Regions from separate parts of the Pseudomonas sp. S09G 359 genome, predicted to be linked through region 1. Evidence: predicted binding sites of a transcription regulator. Region 1 holds the regulator's gene; each other region holds the start of a gene.

Region 1 (5,385 bases):
GTTCGGTCAGGTAGACCGAGCGGTGGTGCCCGCCGGTGCAGCCGATGGCAATGGTGACATAGGCCCGGTTGCTTGCGGCAAAGCGCGGCAACCATTTGAGCAGGTAGCTGGAGATGTCCTGGAACATCTCTTCTACATCCGGTTGCGCGGCCAGGTACTCGGCCACCGGCTGATCCAGCCCGGATTGATCGCGCAGCTCCGGCTTCCAATAGGGGTTGGGCAGGCAGCGCACATCGAACACCAGGTCGGCGTCCACCGGCATGCCGCGCTTGAAGCCAAACGACTCCACCAGAAACGCCGTGCCGGGCTCCGGCTGGTTCAGCAGGCGCAGCTTGATGGCATCGCGTAGCTGATACAGGTTGAGGCCCGTGGTGTTGATCTTGAGGTCGGCGAGGTCAATGATCGGCCCCAACAGCTTGGTTTCGTCTTCGATCGCTTCGGCGAGGGAGCGGTGAGGGCTGCTGAGGGGGTGACGGCGCCGGGTTTCGGAGAAGCGCTTGAGCAGCGTCTCTTCGTCGGCGTCCAGGTACAGCACGTCGCAATGAATGTGCTTGGCCCGCACTTCCTCGAGCAATTGCGGGAATCGCTCCAGGTGGCTGGGCAGGTTGCGGGCATCAATCGAAACGGCGACCAATGGTTGCGCCAGTTCGGTGTGGATCAACGCGCGTTCCGCCAATTCCGGCAGCAGGCCGGCAGGCAGGTTGTCGATGCAATAGAAACCGTTGTCCTCGAGAACATTGAGGGCGGTGCTTTTACCCGAGCCGGAGCGGCCGCTGACGATGATCAAACGCATGATTACTGCCCGTTTTGTTCATCCAGGACAACCTGATACAACGCCTCATTGCTGCTGGCACTGCGCAGTTTGTCGCGTACTTCCTTGCGGTCGAGCATGCTGGCGATCTGCCGGAGCAGTTCCAGGTGCGCATCGGTGGCAGCCTGTGGGACCAGCAGTACAAACAGCAGGTCGACCGGGGCACCGTCGATGGCGTCGAAATCGATGGGAGCGTCCAGGTGCAGCAGGGCGCTGACCGGTGTCTCGCAGCCTTTGAGGCGGCAGTGAGGAATGGCGATGCCGTTGCCAAAACCCGTGGAGCCGAGTTTTTCACGGGCAATCAGAGCCTCGTAGACATCTTGCATCTCCAGCTCAGGCACTTCGCGGCTGATCAGGTTGGCAATTTGCTCGAGGGCTTTCTTCTTGCTGCCGCCCGGCGCGTTCACGAGGGAACGGCCGGGGGTCAGGATGGTTTCAAGTCGGATCATGGGGGGAGAGTTAGCGACCTGTACCTTGCATCAGGTGCAGATTCTTTTCCTTATGCTTTATGAGTTGGCGGTCCAGCTTGTCGTAGAGCGAGTCAATCGCCGCGTACATGTCTTCATGTTCCGCATTGGCGACGAGCTTGGCATTCGGTACGTGCAGGGTGGCCTCGATTTTTTGCTTGAGCTTATCGACCTCCATGATGACCTGCACATTGGTGATCTTGTCAAAATGCCCCGCAAGCTTGTTCAGCTTGCTCTCGGTGTACTCACGCAGGGGTTTGGTGACTTCCAGCTGGTGTCCACTGATGTTGACTTGCATACAGCTTCTCCTTCGTTGCCAGTGCATAAAGCGGTGGGCAGGAATACCCACCACTGGAACGCTGTGGCCCGCCCGTCACATCAAACGCTTACGCTCGCTGGAAGGCGCGATCCCGAGGGACTCGCGGTACTTGGCGACGGTTCGACGGGCGACCTGAATGCCTTGTGCCTCCAGTAAACCAGCGATCTTGCTGTCACTCAACGGCTTTTTCTGATTTTCCGCGGCAACCAGTTTTTTGATGATCGCGCGGATCGCCGTGGACGAGCATTCACCGCCTTCGGAGGTGCTTACATGGCTGGAGAAAAAGTATTTCAGTTCATAAATACCCCGTGGGGTATGCATGAATTTCTGCGTGGTCACCCGGGAAATCGTCGATTCGTGCATGCCTACCGCCTCGGCAATATCGTGCAGAACCAGCGGTTTCATCGCTTCGTCGCCGTATTCCAGGAAGCCGCGCTGATGCTCGACGATCTGGGTGGCGACTTTCATCAGGGTTTCGTTGCGGCTTTGCAGGCTCTTGATGAACCAGCGTGCTTCCTGCAACTGGTTGCGCATGAAGGTGTTGTCGGCGCTGGTGTCGGCGCGGCGTACGAAACCGGCATATTGCGGGTTGACCCGCAGGCGTGGCACCGATTCCTGATTCAGCTCCACCAACCAGCGCTCGTTGTCCTTGCGCACGATGACGTCGGGGACGACGTATTCGGCTTCGCTGGACTCGATCTGCGAACCTGGGCGTGGATTGAGGCTTTGCACCAGCTCGATGACCTGGCGCAGGTCGTCTTCCTTGAGCTTCATGCGGCGCATCAGCTGGCTGTAGTCGCGGCTGCCGAGCAAATCGATGTAGTCGGTGACCAGGCGCTGGGCCTCGGCCAGCCAAGGGGTCTTGGCGGGCAGCTGGCGCAGTTGCAGCAGCAGGCATTCGCTGAGGGAGCGGGCGCCGATGCCGGCAGGCTCGAACTGCTGGATGCGGTGCAGGACGGCTTCGATCTCGTCCAGCTCGATGTCGAGTTCCGGATCGAAGGCTTCAAGGATCTCTTCGAGCGTCTCGTCCAGATAACCCTGGTTGTTGATGCAGTCGATCAGGGTGACGGCGATCAGGCGATCGGTATCCGACATCGGCGCCAGGTTCAGTTGCCACAGCAAATGGCTCTGCAGGCTTTCGCCGGCGGAGGTACGGGTGGTGAAGTCCCACTCGTCGTCATCATTGCTCGGCAGGCTGCTGGCGCTGGTCTGGTAGACGTCTTCCCAGGCGGTGTCCACCGGGAGTTCGTTGGGAATGCGTTCGTTCCAGTCGCCTTCCTCGAGGTTATCCACCGTGGGGGCGGTTTCCTGGTAGGACGGTTCCTGCACGTCGGGGTTGGGTTTTTGCTCGATGTTGTCGGCCAGCGGGTCTGCATTATCGAAGTCGTCGCCTTCTTCCTGGCGTTCGAGCATCGGATTGGACTCCAGGGCCTCCTGGATTTCCTGTTGCAGGTCCAGGGTCGACAATTGGAGCAGGCGGATGGCCTGTTGCAGCTGCGGTGTCATCGTCAGCTGCTGGCCCATTCTCAGGACTAGCGATGGTTTCATGGCAGGGGCTTAACACCTTATTCGCCGGCGCAATGCGCCATCCACGACAGGGCGCGTGAGCGCCAAACATAAGCAAATTATATGCCTGATATCGGGGGCTTTGCCTAGAGCGCGGTAACAATAAAAATCCGGAGGTTTTCATTGACTCCCGCGCTTCGGGCAAACGACCTGCCACCGCCAGTTTCTACAGGCAGGTTTACAGGCGGAACTCGTGACCCAGGTACACTTCCTTGACCAGTTCGTTGGCCAGGATAGTGGCGGAATCGCCTTCGGCGATCAGCTGGCCATCGTTGACGATATACGCGGTTTCGCAGATATCGAGAGTCTCGCGCACGTTGTGGTCGGTGATCAGTACACCGATACCCTTGGCCTTGAGGTGATGGATGATCTGCTTGATGTCGCCGACCGAGATCGGGTCGACGCCGGCAAACGGTTCATCCAGCAGGATGAACTTGGGTGCAGTGGCCAGGGCTCGGGCGATCTCCACACGGCGACGTTCACCACCGGACAGGCTCATGCCCAGGTTGTCGCGAATGTGGTTGATATGGAATTCCTGCAACAGGCTTTCCAGCTCCTTGCGGCGGCCATCGCGGTCGAGTTCCTTGCGGGTCTCGAGAATCGCCATGATGTTGTCGGCTACCGACAGTTTGCGGAAGATCGACGCTTCTTGCGGAAGATAGCCGATACCGGCACGGGCGCGGCCGTGCATGGGCTGGTGGCTGACGTCCAGGTCGTCGATCAGGACGCGACCCTGGTCCGCCTGGACCAGGCCGACGATCATGTAGAAGCAAGTGGTCTTGCCGGCGCCGTTGGGGCCGAGCAAGCCGACGATCTGGCCGCTGTCGATCGACAGGCTGACGTCGCGCACGACCTGACGGCTTTTATAGGCCTTGGCCAGATGCTGGGCTTTCAGGGTTGCCATTACTCGGCCTTCTTCTTCGGCTGGATAACCATGTCGATGCGTGGACGTGGCGCGGTGACCTTGGAGCCATTGGCGCGACCGGCGTTAGCGATCTGTTTCACGGTGTCATAGGTGATTTTTTCACCTTCCGTGGAGTTGCCGTCGGGGCTCAGTACCTTGGCCTGGTCGATCAGCACGATGCGGTTCTGCTGGGCGTGGTACTGGATAGTCTTGCCGTAGCCCTTCATCGGGCCGGTATCGGCAGCGGACTGCTTCTGTTCGAAGTAAGCCAGGTTGCCTACCGAGGTCACGACGTCGATGTCACCGTTTTGGGTGCGCGTCAGTGTCACGGTATTACCGGTGATCTTCATCGACCCTTGGGTGATGATCACGCCGCCGGTGTAGGTGGCAACACCTTGCTTGTCATCCAGCTGCGCATCGTCAGCCGAGATGTGGATCGGTTGCTGGCTATCGTTCGGCAGAGCCCAGGCGCTCACGCTTCCCAGTGCTGCGCCCAGACCGAGCAAAATAGGGAGAGTTTTAACGAGCCTCATACTGTCCTCTTACGTTCGATAGCAGGTGTATCCTGCTTTCTTTCAAATACGCTTTCATTCCCTTGCCAGTCGATACACCGCCAGCGCCGTCGATTCTAACGTCTTGCTCGGTCTGCGCATATTGCTTCTGCGGGAATACGGTCATGCGACTGCTGGTAATCACCGTGTCGCGGTTTTTTGCATCAGTGCGCGCAACGCGTACCGAATCGATCAGCTCCACCTCGGTGCCGTCCGGGTTGACCTCGCCACGTTTGCTGGTGACGTGCCATGGGAACTCGGTGCCGCGGTAGATGTTTATGTCCGGGTTGGTCAGCAGGGTGACCTCGGTGGCCTTCAAATGCTCGACCTTGTCCGATGTCATCTCGTACTGCACCTTGCCGTCGGGCAGGAACTGCACGCTCTTGGCGTTGATCGCGTAGTAGTCGATAGCCCCTTCGTCAACCTGCGCAGCAGGCTGGTCGAGGAAGCGCTCAGGGCTGATATTCCAGTAGCCCACCGCGAGAAACAGCGCGGCGATGACCCCGAATAGCAGGAAGTTGCGAATCTTTTTGCTCAGCATAAAACGCTCTATAAGTAGGCGGCGTGGGCCGCTTCAAGGCTGCCCTGGGCACGCAGAATCAGCTCGCAGAACTCGCGGGCGGCGCCTTCGCCACCGCGTGCAGTGGTGATGCCATGGGCGTGCTCGCGAACAAACGCTGCAGCATTGGCGACGGCCATGCCCAGGCCGACTCGGCGAATGACCGGCAGGTCGGGCAGGTCGTCGCCCAAATAAGCAACCTGCTCAT
Region 2 (5,385 bases), 1.3 Mb from region 1:
CCTTGCGGCACCAGCGAATTGAAGAAACGCTCGAAGTCACGACGAACCGCCGGATCGGCATTCTCGTTGACGGTCAACGAGGCCGAGGTGTGCTGCAGCCACAGATGCAACAGGCCCACACGACACGCCTTCAACTCAGGCAAGCCGGCCAGTAACTCGTCTGTCACCAGGTGAAAGCCCCGGGGCTTGGCCCGCAGGGTAATCAGGGTCTGTTGCCACATACAGTTCTCCGCCCATCGGCGCGCATTCTAGCGCGCTCTGGGAAAAAACAAAGTGTCGAATACGCCTACATGCCTGTAAGACATTCGCATGCTGAAAAGTACCGTGTGCGCCCGATCACAAACTCAGCGCGAAAACCGGTACAACGTCCTACGACTGACAAACACCAGACAAAAAAATGCCCGGCAAGCCGGGCATTTTTTTTCGCGTACTTACAAGTTGTAGCCGCGTTCGTTGTGTTGCGCCAGGTCGAGGCCGACCGCCTCTTCTTCCTCGGTAACCCGCAGGCCCATGACCATGTCCAGCACCTTGAGGATGATGAAGGTCACGATCGCCGTGTAGATCACGGTGAAGCCGACGCCTTTGGCCTGGATCCAGACCTGTGCCGCCACGTCAGTCACGGTGCCGAAGCCGCCAAGTGCAGGGGCTGCGAACACACCGGTGAGGATCGCACCGACGATACCGCCGATACCGTGCACGCCGAACGCGTCCAGGGAGTCGTCGTAGCCCAGCTTGCGCTTGAGGCTGGTGGCGCAGAAGAAGCAGATCACACCGGCGACCAGGCCGATCACCAGGGCGCCCATCGGGCCTACGGTGCCAGCGGCCGGGGTAATGGCAACCAGGCCGGCAACCACACCCGAGGCGATGCCCAGTGCGCTTGGCTTACCGTGGGTGACCCACTCGGCGAACATCCAGCCCAGTGCAGCAGCAGCGGTTGCGATCTGAGTCACCAGCATTGCCATACCGGCAGTGCCGTTGGCCGCCGCAGCAGAACCGGCGTTGAAGCCGAACCAGCCAACCCACAGCATTGCCGCACCCACCAGGGTGTAACCCAGGTTGTGAGGCGCCATCGGGGTGGTCGGGAAGCCTTTACGCTTGCCGAGCACGATGCACGCCACCAGGCCAGCCACACCGGCGTTGATGTGCACCACGGTGCCGCCAGCGAAGTCCAGCACGCCCCAGTCGCCCAGCAAAGAACCTGGACCGCCCCAGACCATGTGGGCAATCGGTGCGTAGACCAGGGTGAACCAGACGGCCATGAAGATCAGCATCGCGGAGAACTTCATACGCTCGGCGAAGGCGCCGACGATCAGCGCCGGGGTGATGATGGCGAAGGTCATCTGGAAGGTGACGAACACGGCCTCAGGGAACAATGCCGCTGGACCTGTGATGCTCGCCGGGGTCACACCCGACAGGAACAGCTTGGACAAGCCGCCCACGAACGAGTTGAAGTTGACGACGCCTGCTTCCATCCCGGTAGTGTCGAACGCCATGCTGTAGCCGTAGACGAACCACAGGATGGTGATCAGGCCGGTGATGGCGAAACATTGCATCATCACGGAAAGAATGTTTTTGGAACGCACCATGCCGCCGTAGAACAGCGCCAGGCCTGGAATGGTCATGAACAGCACCAGCGCCGTGGATGTCAGCATCCATGCGGTGTCGCCGGAATTGAGGACTGGAGCAGCCACTTCGTCTGCCGCCATGGCCAGGCTTGGCATTACGATGGACAGCAGGGCTCCGAGCCCTGCGAATTTACGCAGAGTCATATTGTTTTCTCCTGGGGCGTTGGGGTTTGGCGGCTTAGATTGCGTCAGTATCGGTTTCGCCGGTACGGATGCGAATAGCCTGTTCCAGATTGACCACGAAGATCTTGCCGTCACCGATCTTGCCGGTGTTGGCGGCCTTGGTTATCGCCTCGATAACCCGATCAAGATCCTTGTCGTCGATGGCGACATCAATCTTCACCTTCGGCAGGAAATCGACTACGTATTCCGCGCCGCGATACAGCTCGGTGTGACCCTTCTGCCGACCGAAGCCTTTGACCTCAGTAACGGTAATGCCCTGCACGCCGATTTCGGACAACGACTCGCGTACATCGTCCAACTTGAACGGCTTGATGATGGCAGTGACTAGCTTCATGAAAACTCTCTCCCGAATTGGTGGACTTGCCCCAGGAAAACAAACCCGTCTCAAGTCTAAGCGCAGTGCCTGGCTTTGTAACGCGTCGTCGCAGCGCAGTTGCCGTTGCGACGCCAGCGAACCACTGATGACGAAACCTGTACCCCTGATCCGTCGGCGCACTGCATTCGTCACAGCGACTGCATCAGTGCATGGGTCATGATCGTCTAAGCAGAAACCTTGCCAGCTCCGTAAAAATCACTGAAATCAGTCCTTTGCCCACCTATGCGCACCTGCGGGGCGGATTCGCGGCCACAATGCGCACGAAAACAGTGCGACCGCGCCCAGCCCCATGCGCGAAAAGCGTGCGTACAGGGCCTTGGAAAAGACTATAGACGCTGCGTGATACACTGCCCGCCAACAGTTTTTCCGGAATGTTTCCCATGCTCGCGCCCAAAGACCTCCTCGACGCCCTGAGCGGCCACGCCTCTCGCCTGTTCAGCGGCGACACCCCGCTGCCCCGCAATGAAATCGAAAGCCAGTTCAAGGCACTGCTGCAAAGTGGCTTCAGCAAGCTCGACCTGGTGAGCCGCGAAGAATTCGATAGCCAGATGGTCGTCCTGGCCCGCACCCGTGCACGGTTGGAGAGCCTGGAGGCGAAGGTGGCGGAGTTGGAAGCGCGGTTGGCGCCGACATCGGCTGAATAAACGCGACCCCTGTGGGAGCTGGCTTGCCAGCTCCCACATTTGCGCTGTGTCGCTGGTTGGATACGTTCTGTAAAACCTCCCCGCATCGATCGCTTCAACCCTCGTCTACCCTTGAAATACCGCAGGAAGCGGCCCTCCCTTTCAAGGAACGAGCATGTCTCTCGCCATCGTCCACAGCCGCGCCCAGATCGGCGTCGAAGCCCCTGCCGTCACCGTCGAAGTGCATATGGCCAATGGTCTGCCGTCCCTGACGCTGGTGGGCCTGCCGGAAACCGCCGTCAAGGAAAGCAAGGACCGCGTGCGCAGCGCCATTCTCAACTCGGCCCTGCAATATCCATCACGCCGCATCACGCTCAACCTCGCGCCCGCCGACCTGCCCAAGGACGGCGGGCGTTTTGACCTGGCGATTGCCCTGGGGATCCTGGCCGCGAGTGTGCAGGTGCCAGCGTTGATGCTCGACGACGTGGAATGCCTGGGCGAACTGGCCTTGTCCGGTGAAGTGCGTGCGGTCAAAGGCGTATTGCCGGCCGCGTTGGCGGCACGCAAGGCCGGGCGCACCGTGATAGTGCCTCGGGCGAATGCCGAGGAAGCGTGCCTGGCGTCAGGCTTGAAGGTGATCGCCGTGGATCACCTGCTGCAGGTGGTGGCACACCTGAATGGGCATGTGCCGATTGAGCCCTACAAGTCCGATGGCTTACTGTTTTTGAACAAGCCCTACCCGGACCTGAGTGAAGTGCAGGGCCAGATCGCGGCCAAGCGCGCCTTGCTGATTGCTGCCGCAGGCGCGCACAACCTTTTGTTCAGCGGCCCACCCGGCACCGGCAAGACCTTGCTCGCCAGCCGCCTGCCCGGGTTACTGCCGCCATTGAGCGAGCAGGAAGCCCTTGAAGTCGCGGCGATTCAGTCCGTGGTCAGCCTGGCGCCCTTGAGCCATTGGCCCCATCGGCCGTTTCGCCAGCCACATCATTCGGCCTCGGGCCCGGCGCTGGTGGGCGGCGGCTCGAAACCGCAGCCAGGGGAAATCACCCTGGCCCATCACGGCGTGCTGTTTCTGGATGAGCTGCCGGAGTTTGATCGCAAGGTACTGGAGGTGCTGCGCGAACCTCTGGAATCCGGCCATATTGTGATTTCCCGGGCGCGCGACCGAGTGAGCTTCCCCGCACGCTTTCAACTGGTCGCGGCGATGAACCCCTGCCCTTGCGGTTACCTCGGCGAACCCAGCGGGCGTTGTCGCTGTACGCCGGAGCAGATCCAGCGCTATCGCAACAAACTCTCCGGACCGTTGCTGGACCGCATCGACCTGCACCTCACCGTGGCGCGGGAAGCCACTGCGCTGAACCCTGCGCAGCAGGCCGGCGATAACACGGCGACGGCCTCGGCACAGGTTGCCGAGGCCCGCGAGCTTCAGCAGCGGCGCCAGGGGTGCGCCAATGCCTTCCTGGACCTGCCGGGGCTGCGCAAGCACTGCACGCTGGCAAAGACCGACGAAGGCTGGCTGGAAAGTGCCTGCGAACGGCTGACGTTATCGCTGAGGGCTGCTCACCGGCTGCTCAAGGTGGCGCGAACCCTGGCGGATCTGGATCAGGTGGACAACATCACGCGCGACCACCTGAAGGAGGCCCTGCAATACCGGCCAGCGGCAATCACATGAACCTAAAGCAGGTCCACATGTGGGAAGGGCGGCTCTCAGCGGAAGCGATCCACCTCATGGCGCAAGCCCGCCGCCAGCGTTTCCAGCTCCTTGGCCGTAATCGCCAGGTTGGACACCACTTCACGCTGCTCACTGTTGGCCAGCGCAATGCTTTGCAGGTTGCTGCTGAGCAAGGTCGCGGTGCTGCTCTGTTCCTGGGTCGCAGTAGTGATCGCCGCGAACTGCTGACCGGCCGAGCGGCTTTGCTCGTCGATACGCGCCAGGGCCGAGGCCACGTCGGCGTTGCGCGACAGGCCTTCCTGCATCAGTACGTTGCCGTGTTCCATGGTGCTGATGGCGTTGCCGGTTTCCTTCTGGATGCTTTGAATCATCCCGGAAATCTCATCGGTGGCCTCACGGGTACGCGACGCCAGGTTACGTACCTCATCGGCCACCACGGCAAAACCACGGCCCTGTTCACCGGCGCGGGCGGCTTCGATCGCGGCGTTAAGCGCCAGCAGGTTGGTCTGTTCGGCGATGGAGGTGATCACACCGACGATGCCGCCGATCTCCTGGGAGCGCTGACCAAGGGTATTGATCACCGTGGCGGTGCTGTTCAGCGCGGCCGCGATATGTTCCAGCGACGACGATGCCTCTTGCATCGAGTTACGCCCAATGCGGGTTTGCTGGGCGTTTTCCTGGGCCAGGCGCTCGGTGCTGCCCATGTTGTCGGCAATGTTCAGCGAAGTGGCGCTGAACTCTTCCACCGCGCCGGCCATGCTGGTGATCTCGCCGGACTGCTGCTCCATGCCTTCATAGGCACCACCCGACAACCCGGACAGCGCCTGGGCACGGCTGTTGACCTCTTCGGCCGCCTTGCGGATATGCGACACCATGGTCGACAGCGCTTCGCCCATCTGGTTGAAA
Region 3 (5,385 bases), 2.6 Mb from region 1:
AGGCGCTGTGACCCGCGCCTTGATCACGCGATTGGAGTTGAGGTTCTTGACCCGGATCTGTTCGCTCATGCCGCCGTTGGAAAGCGCTTCACCCGGCATCTTTACGTTCAGCGCGCCGCTGCTGGCGGAAATCACCACCTGGTCGCCCTTGCGAATCACTTCGGCCTGCTCAAGATGCACCAAGGTGATGACCTGGTCTGTGACCACTGGTCGGGTTAATTTCTGCCCAACGGCCTGGTCGAGGGACGTCAGGTAGCCCTGGCTGATCATGCTGATGTCGCGTTCGCGCAGTACAACATCCTCGAAACCGATGATGCCGGTGCGTTTCAGCGGGCGCGCAACCACCACTACGTCGCGAAACAGTTTGACCTGCGCCGGCACGAACACCGTCCAGGGCGAGGCGCCATCACAGCGTACCTTTACGGTCACGCGGCCGATCGGCTGGGCCGGGCTTTCCAGGGTGGCTGTCAATTCCTTGTCGCACATGGGCATGCGCAAGCGAGGGTCCAACTGGCTGACCTGGATTTCATAACGCCCAGGCGTCTGGGTGGTCGCCAGATAATCTTCTACAGTGAACTCAAGAAAGCCTTGGGTGACGCCGATAAGTAGATCAGGCAAGGTGACGTTGTCTGCGCGGGCCGCGGCTCCCAGGCTTGCAGCCAGCAGCGCCACGCAGGCGCAGAGCAATCTGCGGTACTGTGGGAATCGTAGGCGTCGGGAAACTGTCGTTTTAATGTCCATGATCGGTAAATTGCAAAGCTCGTGCCGTTTAGTGTTGGGTGCGCGTCTGCCCTATAGGTAATAGGCCAAAGGTTTTAGCGTAGGAGTAAAGGCATGGCAGGTGTAATGGATTCAGTAAACCAGCGCACACAGCTGGTAGGGCAGAATCGCCTGGAGTTGTTGCTTTTTCGCCTGGATGGCAAGCAGCTGTATGGCATCAACGTGTTCAAGGTGCGGGAAGTGCTGCAATGCCCCAAGCTGACGATCATGCCCAAGTCCAGCCCGGTGGTGTGTGGCGTTGCCAGCATCCGTGGTGCGACCATCCCGATTCTCGACCTGGCCCTGGCCACCGGTTCGGCTCCGTTGCAGGACCGTGAGAACCCGTTTGTCATCATTACCGAATACAACACCAAGACCCAGGGTTTCCTGGTGCGCTCGGTGGAACGCATCGTCAACATGAACTGGGAAGAGATCCATCCGCCGCCCAAGGGCACCGGCCGTGATCACTACCTCACGGCGGTGACGCGAGTGGATAACCAGTTGGTGGAAATCATCGACGTAGAGAAGATCCTCGCCGAAGTGGCGCCCACCTCGGAATCGATTTCCGTGGGTGTGGTGGATGCCGAAACGGCGCACAAGGCGATCTCCCTGCGGGTGCTGACCGTGGATGACTCCTCGGTGGCGCGCAAGCAGGTGACCCGTTGCCTGCAAACCGTCGGTGTGGAAGTGGTGGCCCTCAATGATGGCCGCCAGGCGTTGGATTACCTGCGCAAGCTGGTGGATGACGGCAAGAAGCCGGAAGAAGAATTCTTGATGATGATCTCCGACATCGAGATGCCGGAAATGGATGGCTACACCCTCACGGCCGAGATACGCAACGACCCACGCATGCAAAAATTGCATATCATCCTGCATACTTCATTGTCGGGTGTATTCAATCAGGCGATGGTCAAGAAAGTCGGTGCCGATGACTTTCTGGCCAAATTCCGTCCTGATGACCTGGCAAACCGGGTAGTCGACCGGATCAAGGCAGCAGATCACGGCTAAGGGGTTTTCCCTGGCGGTCACACGATTTAAGAGGCGGTATCATTGTCTACGGGTAATTTGGATTTCGAACAGTTCCGGGTCTTCCTGGAAAAAGCCTGTGGCATATTGCTCGGTGAAAACAAGCAGTACCTGGTATCCAGCCGTCTCAACAAACTGATGGAACAGCAGGGCATCAAGTCCTTGGGCGAGCTGGTCCAGCGTATTCAGGGCCAGCCGCGCAGTGGGCTCAAGGAAATGGTGGTCGATGCCATGACCACCAACGAAACCCTGTGGTTTCGTGACACCTACCCGTTTGAAGTGCTCAAGAGCAAGGTGCTGCCGGAAGCCATCAAGGCCAGCCCGGGCCAGCGCCTGCGAATCTGGTCGGCGGCGTGTTCCTCGGGGCAGGAGCCGTATTCGATCTCGATGTCCATCGATGAGTTCGAGCGGACCAACATGGGCCAGCTCAAGGCCGGCGCGCAAATCGTTGCCACCGACCTGTCCGGCACCATGCTCACCAACTGCAAGACCGGCGAGTACGACAGCCTGGCCTTGGGCCGTGGTTTGTCCCAGGAGCGCCTGCAACGTTACTTCGATCCGAAAGGGGCGGGGCGTTGGGCGGTCAAGGCGCCGATCAAGAGCCGTGTGGAGTTTCGCTCGTTCAACCTGCTCGACAGCTACGCCAGCCTGGGCAAGTTCGACATGGTGTTCTGCCGCAACGTGCTGATCTACTTCTCGGCCGAGGTGAAGAAGGACATCCTGCTGCGCATCCATGGCACGCTCAAGCGCGGTGGCTACCTGTTCCTCGGTGCTTCCGAAGCGCTGAACGGCTTGCCGGATCACTACCAGATGGTGCAGTGCAGCCCGGGGATTATTTACCAGGCGAAATAAGCCGTACTCGGTCAACAATGTGGGAGGGGGCTTGCCCCCTCCCACATTTTTTTCTGCGGCAAATTTCAACAGAGCGGCAATGCCCATTGCCGCTTTACTGGCGCCACGCGGAAACCGCTTGCCGCTTTTCTGGCATTGCCGCCGGCAAATATCCCGCAAACCCTTGAAATACGGGCCTCGCGAAAACTGGCATGCGCCTTGCTATGACCTTGTTACGAAAAGCAGGTCAGCCTAAAGGTTTCCGCCATGAGCATCAGCTTCGATAAAGCGCTCGGTATCCACGAACAAGCCCTGGGCTTCCGCGCCCAGCGCGCTGAAGTCCTGGCCAACAACATTGCCAACGCCGACACCCCGAACTACAAGGCTCGGGACCTGGACTTCTCCGCCGTGCTAGCCGCACAGCAGGACAAAACCAAGAACGGCACCTTCGCCTTGAACATGACCAACAGCCGTCATATTGAAGCGCAAGGCCTGAGCAGTGGTGATGAGTCGCTGCTGTATCGCACCCCGATGCAGCCGTCGATCGACCAGAACACCGTGGACGCCCAGCTGGAGCAATCGGCCTATGCCGAGAACTCGGTGAACTTCCAGGCCAGCTTTACCCTGCTCAACAGCAAATTCAAAGGGCTGATGTCAGCCCTGCGTGGAGAATAAGCCATGTCCCTAGCCAGTGTTTTTAATATTGCCGGCAGTGGCATGAGCGCGCAGACCACGCGCTTGAACACCGTCGCCAGTAACATCGCCAACGCCGAGACCGTGTCTTCGAGCATTGACCAGACCTACCGTGCCCGCCACCCGGTGTTCGCCACCATGTTTCAGGAAGGCCAGGCGGGTCAAAGCGGCAGCGGCAGTTCGCTGTTCCAGAACCAGGATGCGGCAGGCCAAGGCGTGCAGGTACTCGGCGTAGTTGAGGACCAGAGCAATCTGGAAGCCCGCTACGAGCCGAACCATCCGGCGGCGAACGAAAAAGGCTACGTGTACTACCCGAACGTCAACGTGGTCGAGGAAATGGCTGACATGATCTCCGCCAGCCGCTCGTTCCAGACCAACGCGGAAATGATGAACACCGCCAAAACCATGATGCAGAAGGTCCTGACCCTGGGTCAGTGATAAGGGGCGCCAAATAATGGCCATCGTTGATACTTCTACCAACACGGCAGTCCAGGACCTTTTCAACACTAAGGTCAAGACCGCGACAGATAACGTGTCCAGCGTTTCCACGGCTGCCACCGGCAATCAGTCGCTGGGCAAAGATGCGTTCCTGCAACTGCTGGTCACCCAGCTGAAGAACCAGGACCCACTGTCGCCTCAGGACAACGGTGCGTTCGTGGCCCAGCTGGCGCAGTTCAGTAGCCTGGAAGGCATCAACACCCTGAATGACTCGGTGAATGCCATCTCCAGCAACTTCAGCTCTTCGCAAGCGTTGCAGGCGTCGTCGCTGGTAGGCCGTTCGATCATCACCCAGACCGACAAGGCCCTGGTGGACACGAGCAAGAGCATGACCGGTTCGGTGGCGGTAACGGCTGCGACCGGCAACGTCACGGTAAAGATCACCGACGCGAACGGCAATGTAGTACGCACCCTCGACCTGGGTGCCCAAAGCGCCGGTACTTCCGACTTCATCTGGGATGGCAAGAACGACGCGGGTGAGGTTGCCCCAGCCGGCACCTATACCTTCGCGGCCACCACCAAGAATGACAAAGGCGACGCCGTGGCCCTGGCAACTTCGCTGCCAGCCACGGTGACCAGCGTGACATTGAGCAAGACCGGCGGCGAAATGGTGCTGAACCTCGCGGGCGGCATGGGCAGCGTCAAGCTGTCGCAAATTCAGACTATCGGTACATAGAGCCGGCTAAATACGGCAGAAGGAGAGAAACATGTCTTTTAATATCGGCCTTAGCGGTCTCTATGCGGCCAACAAACAACTGGACGTGACCGGCAACAACATCGCCAACGTCGCGACCACAGGCTTTAAATCGTCGCGTGCGGAATTTGCCGACATCTACGCCGCGTCCAAGCTGGGTACCGGCCAGAACAGCATCGGTAACGGTGTGAACCTGGCGGCGGTGTCCCAGCAGTTCACCCAAGGTGACGTCAATGGCAGCGGCGGCATTCTGGACATGGCGATCCAGGGCGGTGGCTTCTTCGTACAGAAAGGCAGCGACGGTTCGCTGGAGTACACCCGCAGCGGTGCTTTCCGTGCGGATAAAGACGGCTACATCACCAACAACACCGGTACTTCGCGCCTGCAAGGCTACGCCGCGGACGACGACGGCAAGATCATCAAGGGTGGGCTGGTTGACCTGCAACTGAACCTGGCGAACCTGCCACCCAAGGCGTCCACCAAAGTCGACTCCACCAGCAACCTGAACTCCTCGGAGCTGGTGATCGATCAGACCACCAAAGCGTTCAACCCGTCTGATACCAGTACCTTCACCACCCAGTACAGCACCACGCTGTATGACGACCAGGGCAACTCGCACTCCATGGTGCAGTACATGGTGAAAAGCGACGCCAACGAGTGGAAGTCGTACACCTTGATCGATGGCCGCAACCTTGACGGCTCGCTGCCTACTACCGGTGGGCTGGCCACGGATCCACCTGCAGTGACCTTGACCTTTGATGGCGCGGGCAAGCTCAAGACCGTCGTCGGCGCCGACGTGACCGACACGACCCTGACGCTCAAGGACTGGGTGCCAGGTTCGGTCACCAACGGCGTTTGGACCGCAAACAATGCGACCGCGCCGG

Evidence for each region. Region 1 encodes sigma-54, which starts transcription at its own class of promoters, with help from an activator protein. Its sites were predicted from a motif close to ANTGGCATNNANNTTGCTNT; they were not measured.
Region 2: the regulator sigma-54 is predicted to act here: its motif matches at 2,350-2,369, upstream of glnK (P-II family nitrogen regulator).
Region 3: the regulator sigma-54 is predicted to act here: its motif matches at 2,823-2,842, upstream of flgB (flagellar basal body rod protein FlgB).

What each region holds. Positions count from the first base shown of each region.
Region 1 is NZ_CP025263.1:1,040,617-1,046,001, forward strand. Features, by position in the region: gene rapZ (RNase adapter RapZ) at 1-793, opposite strand, end outside; gene ptsN (PTS IIA-like nitrogen regulatory protein PtsN) at 796-1,260, opposite strand; gene hpf (ribosome hibernation-promoting factor, HPF/YfiA family) at 1,271-1,576, opposite strand; gene CXQ82_RS04610 (RNA polymerase factor sigma-54) at 1,652-3,145, opposite strand; gene lptB (LPS export ABC transporter ATP-binding protein) at 3,342-4,067, opposite strand; gene lptA (lipopolysaccharide transport periplasmic protein LptA) at 4,067-4,600, opposite strand; gene lptC (LPS export ABC transporter periplasmic protein LptC) at 4,587-5,159, opposite strand; gene CXQ82_RS04630 (HAD family hydrolase) at 5,168-5,385, opposite strand, start outside.
Region 2 is NZ_CP025263.1:6,542,447-6,547,831, forward strand. Features, by position in the region: gene CXQ82_RS30205 (secondary thiamine-phosphate synthase enzyme YjbQ) at 1-221, opposite strand, end outside; gene CXQ82_RS30210 (ammonium transporter) at 432-1,769, opposite strand; gene glnK (P-II family nitrogen regulator) at 1,804-2,142, opposite strand; gene CXQ82_RS30220 (accessory factor UbiK family protein) at 2,565-2,828, shown strand; gene CXQ82_RS30225 (YifB family Mg chelatase-like AAA ATPase) at 2,983-4,479, shown strand; gene CXQ82_RS30230 (methyl-accepting chemotaxis protein) at 4,515-5,385, opposite strand, start outside.
Region 3 is NZ_CP025263.1:5,225,098-5,230,482, reverse strand. Features, by position in the region: gene flgA (flagellar basal body P-ring formation chaperone FlgA) at 1-741, opposite strand, end outside; gene CXQ82_RS23880 (chemotaxis protein CheV) at 835-1,767, shown strand; gene cheR (protein-glutamate O-methyltransferase CheR) at 1,810-2,637, shown strand; gene flgB (flagellar basal body rod protein FlgB) at 2,884-3,291, shown strand; gene flgC (flagellar basal body rod protein FlgC) at 3,295-3,747, shown strand; gene flgD (flagellar hook assembly protein FlgD) at 3,764-4,483, shown strand; gene flgE (flagellar hook protein FlgE) at 4,515-5,385, shown strand, end outside.